One region of the Colwellia sp. 5_MG-2023 genome, then DNA from elsewhere that is predicted to be linked to it. Evidence: predicted binding sites of a transcription regulator. Region 1 holds the regulator's gene; the other holds the start of a gene.

Evidence for each region. The regulator NrdR, encoded in region 1, represses ribonucleotide reductase genes. The targets are predictions, from matches to a motif close to AAACACNANATNTNGTGTTT.
Region 2: a site for NrdR is predicted at 1,089-1,108, ahead of nrdA (class 1a ribonucleoside-diphosphate reductase subunit alpha). Genes of this name have one in related genera too.

The regions. Positions count from the first base shown of each region.
Region 1 is NZ_JAUOPW010000029.1:29,068-31,277, forward strand. Features, by position in the region: gene ribD (bifunctional diaminohydroxyphosphoribosylaminopyrimidine deaminase/5-amino-6-(5-phosphoribosylamino)uracil reductase RibD) at 1-522, opposite strand, end outside; gene nrdR (transcriptional regulator NrdR) at 566-1,045, opposite strand; gene glyA (serine hydroxymethyltransferase) at 1,185-2,210, opposite strand, start outside.
Region 2 is NZ_JAUOPW010000022.1:13,257-15,466, reverse strand. Features, by position in the region: gene ubiG (bifunctional 2-polyprenyl-6-hydroxyphenol methylase/3-demethylubiquinol 3-O-methyltransferase UbiG) at 37-765, shown strand; gene nrdA (class 1a ribonucleoside-diphosphate reductase subunit alpha) at 1,231-2,210, shown strand, end outside.

The DNA of each region.
Region 1 (2,210 bases):
CATCGCAGTTTTACCATCAAGACTCGCCGCCAACTTAACCCGAACATAAGGTAAAGAGTGGGTCATGACTTTAATGAAGCCAAGATTTAGTGCTTTTGCGTCACTTTCTAAAAGCCCAAATTCAGCTTGAATCCCAGCTTCTTGAAGCATTGCTAGACCACGACCCGAAACTTCAGGGTTGGGATCAACCATAGCGGCAACAACCCGTTTTACTTTGGCATTAATTAGCCCTTGGGCACAAGGTGGTGTTCTACCAAAGTGACTGCACGGCTCTAAAGTAACATACGCGGTTGCCCCTTCAATAAGGTGAGGGTAATTAAGTTTAGCATCAAGTAATGCATTAACTTCTGCATGACCCTGCCCTGCTTTTTGATGAAAGCCGGTACCAATTACTTGCTCTTTACCGTCAAGTTTATTGACCAATACACAACCTACCCGAGGATTTGGTGATGTTGTATAGCGCCCTTGTTTAGCAAGCTTAATTGCTAAGGCCATGTATTGATGATCTTCTCTGCTATACATTTGATCACCACAAGTTGTTGTTAATTCTTCTTTTGTCGGCGATTTATTTACCAATTTTGCCTCTCCTTGGACTTTCTTTTCCTAGGCGAGCTATTTCATCAGCAAATTCACTAATATCTTCAAAGGACAAATAAACAGAAGCAAAACGCAGATAGGCAACTTTGTCTAACTCTTTTAGCTGAGTCATCAGCAAGTTTCCCAGCATTTCACTCGTAATTTCTCGCTCACCAGTAGCGCGCATCTGTGATTTTAATTTATTAATCGACAGTTCAACTTGTTCAGTACTAACCGGACGTTTTTCTAACGCTCTCATTAAGCCGCTGCGCATTTTATCTTCGTTGAACGGCTCACGTGTACCATCTCGCTTGATAATACGAGGCATAACTAATTCAGCTGTTTCAAAGGTTGTATAACGTTCATGACAAGCTAAGCATTGACGACGACGTCTGATTTGATGACCGTCTGAAACTAAACGAGAGTCTATGACTTTAGTTTCCTGTGCACTACAAAATGGACAAAACATGGTTTACCTGCGATACGTGAATAAGTTTCATACGACAAGTTCGAAAAATAAATACAAAAATGGCCGCTAATTGCGACCATTTTAATATAAATTCACAATAATTTGTGAATTACTTTAACTTAAAAAAACTAATGTTTGACTACTTGTATACAGGGAAACGTGAACATAATTCTTTAACGTTTGCTTGTACCTTAGCAATAGTTTCTTCATTGTTGATATCATCTAAAATATCACAAATCCAACCTGTTAGTGCTTTAGTTTCTTCAGTACCAAAACCACGACGACTGATAGCAGGAGTACCTAAGCGTAAACCACTAGTAACAAACGGAGAACGAGGATCGTTAGGTACTGAGTTTTTATTAACCGTAATGTGAGCTTTACCTAAAGCAGCATCAGCATCTTTACCAGTAATATCTTTATCTATTAAATCAAGTAACAATAAGTGGTTTTCAGTACCATTGGATACAACTTTATAACCACGGTCCTGTAATACCGCAACCATAGCTTTAGCATTATCAAGTACACTTTGTTGATAAACTTTAAATTCTGGTTGTAGCGCTTCTTTAAATGCAACAGCTTTCGCAGCGATAATATGCATTAATGGGCCACCTTGTCCGCCAGGGAAAACAGCACTATTTAATTTTTTGTAAATAGCTTCGTCATCACAGCCAGAAATGATTAAACCACCACGAGGGCCCGCTAATGTTTTATGCGTTGTTGTAGTTACTACATGTGCGTGTGGTACAGGGTTAGGATAAAGACCAGCAGCAACAAGACCAGCAACGTGTGCCATATCAACGAAGAAGTATGCACCAACACTGTCAGCAATTTTGCGCATACGTGCCCAATCAACAATACCAGAGAATGCAGAAAACCCACCAATGATCATTTCAGGCTTATGTTCATTAGCTAAACGTTCAAGTTCTTCATAGTCAATGTCACCTGTTTCAGGGTGAAGACCATACTGGAAAGCTTCATAAGATTTACCAGAAAAGCTTACACTAGCACCATGCGTTAAATGACCACCATGCGCTAAGCTCATACCTAATACTTTTCCACCAGGTGATACTAATGCTTGGAAAACAGCAGCATTAGCTTGAGAACCAGCATGTGGTTGTACATTGGCATAAGTAGCGCCAAATAACTCTTTTGCACGATCAATTGC
Region 2 (2,210 bases), on a different contig from region 1:
AGAATTGAATAATTCAAAAATTAACTAGATATAACCATGACAGAAACTAATAAAATGCTGAATGTGAATGATGCTGAGATTGCTAAATTTGAGCAAATTGCAAATCAGTGGTGGGATTTAACAGGTGATTTTAAACCATTACATCAGGTTAACCCACTAAGAGTACAATTTATATGTCAGCATATTAGCGAACAACAAAGCGAACTCTTTTCTAAAAAGGTAATTGATGTTGGCTGTGGTGGTGGTATTTTATCAGAATCTTTAGCTAAATTAGGTGCTAATGTTACTGGTATTGATATGGGAACTGAACCACTTAACGTTGCTAAGTTACACGCACTCGAGTCAGGTTTAACAATTAATTACGAAAAAATAACCGCTGAAGAAAAAGCACAACAAAACCACGAAAGTTTTGACATGGTAACTTGTATGGAAATGCTAGAGCATGTTCCCGACCCTGCTTCTATAATAAATGCTTGTGCAAACTTAGTAAAACCTGGTGGTTTAGTCTTTTTCTCAACACTCAATAAAACAGTCAAATCTTATTTACTTGCTATTTTAGCCGCAGAGAAAATATTTAAGTTAGTACCTGATGGTACACATGAGCATGATAAGTTTATCAAGCCTTCGCAATTAATAAGTTGGGCTGAACAATGTGGGTTAAATTGTATTGATGCTAGCGGTATTCATTACAATCCAATTTCTGAGAATCATAAATTAACAAATAACTTAGATGTGAACTACATTTTGTGCTGTAAGAAAATATAATTTACGCATTTGTTTTTTTTTCAATCAAGTTGTTCAAACTACAAACAAAACAGCTAAGCAATTGATTTAAATAATTATTTTTATTTCTCTCAAATTCCATATTTAATCGTTGTGAAAATATATTAAAATTAATTAAAATATTTTTAGCGAATTATTTATTTAAAAATAAAGATTGATTTTAGCAAATTACTAAAGCTTTTAATGGTAGTAGGTTAGTCATTACTAACCTAATGCAATCAATCGAAAAATCAAGTGAAATTAGCACTTTTTTATCACTTGCAATAATAACCAAACCTCATTATCTTGTGTCTATATTTACAAACAAACCCTAGATGTTGTGCATGCACTTTTTAACCAGTCTATTTATTAGGCTATTTGAAAAGCAGGTACAACACAGGACTCTTTAGTGATAAATAACGTTTTAAAACTAAAGAAAACAATAACAATTTACACCACAGGCCTTTCATGACTAATAAACTTTTTGTTACTAAGCGTAATGGCGAAAAAGAACCCATCGATTTAGAGAAAATTCACCGCGTTATTGCTTGGGCAGCTGAAGATCTTGATGACGTTTCTGTTTCTCAAGTTGAATTAAAATCTCATATTCAATTTTATGATGGTATTAAAACGGCTGATATTCATGAAACGATTATTAAAGCAGCCGCAGATTTAATATCAGAAGAGACACCTGATTATCAATATTTAGCTGCCAGACTAGCGGTTTTTCATTTACGTAAGAAAGCTTATGGCCAATTTGAGCCACCAAAACTATATGACCATATAGTGAAGCTGGTTGACTCAGGTAAATATGATCAACATTTATTAGTTGATTACGATGAAAGCGATTTCGAACATATGTCGCTATTTTTAGATCATAGTCGTGATTTAAACTTCAGCTATGCTGCAGTTAAGCAACTCGAAGGTAAATACTTAGTACAGAACCGTGTTAATGGTGAAATTTATGAAAGCGCACAGTTTTTATATATTTTAGTTGCTGCCTGTTTATTCGCTAAATATCCGAAAGAAACTAGGTTAAGTTATATTAAGGGGTTCTATAACGCTATATCAACCTTTAAGATATCGTTACCAACCCCAATAATGGCGGGTGTTAGAACACCAACTCGTCAATTTTCATCATGTGTATTAATAGAATGTGATGATTCTTTAGATTCGATTAACGCAACATCAAGCGCAATAGTAAAATATGTTTCTCAACGTGCTGGAATTGGCGTTAATGCAGGACGTATTCGTGCATTAGGTAGTACTATTCGTAATGGTGAAGCATTTCATACCGGTTGTATCCCTTTCTACAAACATTTCCAAACAGCCGTTAAAAGTTGTTCACAAGGTGGTGTTCGTGGCGGTGCCGCTACCTTGTTCTATCCGCTTTGGCATTTAGAAGTTGAAAGCTTACTAGTACTTAAAAACAATCGTGGTGTTGAAGA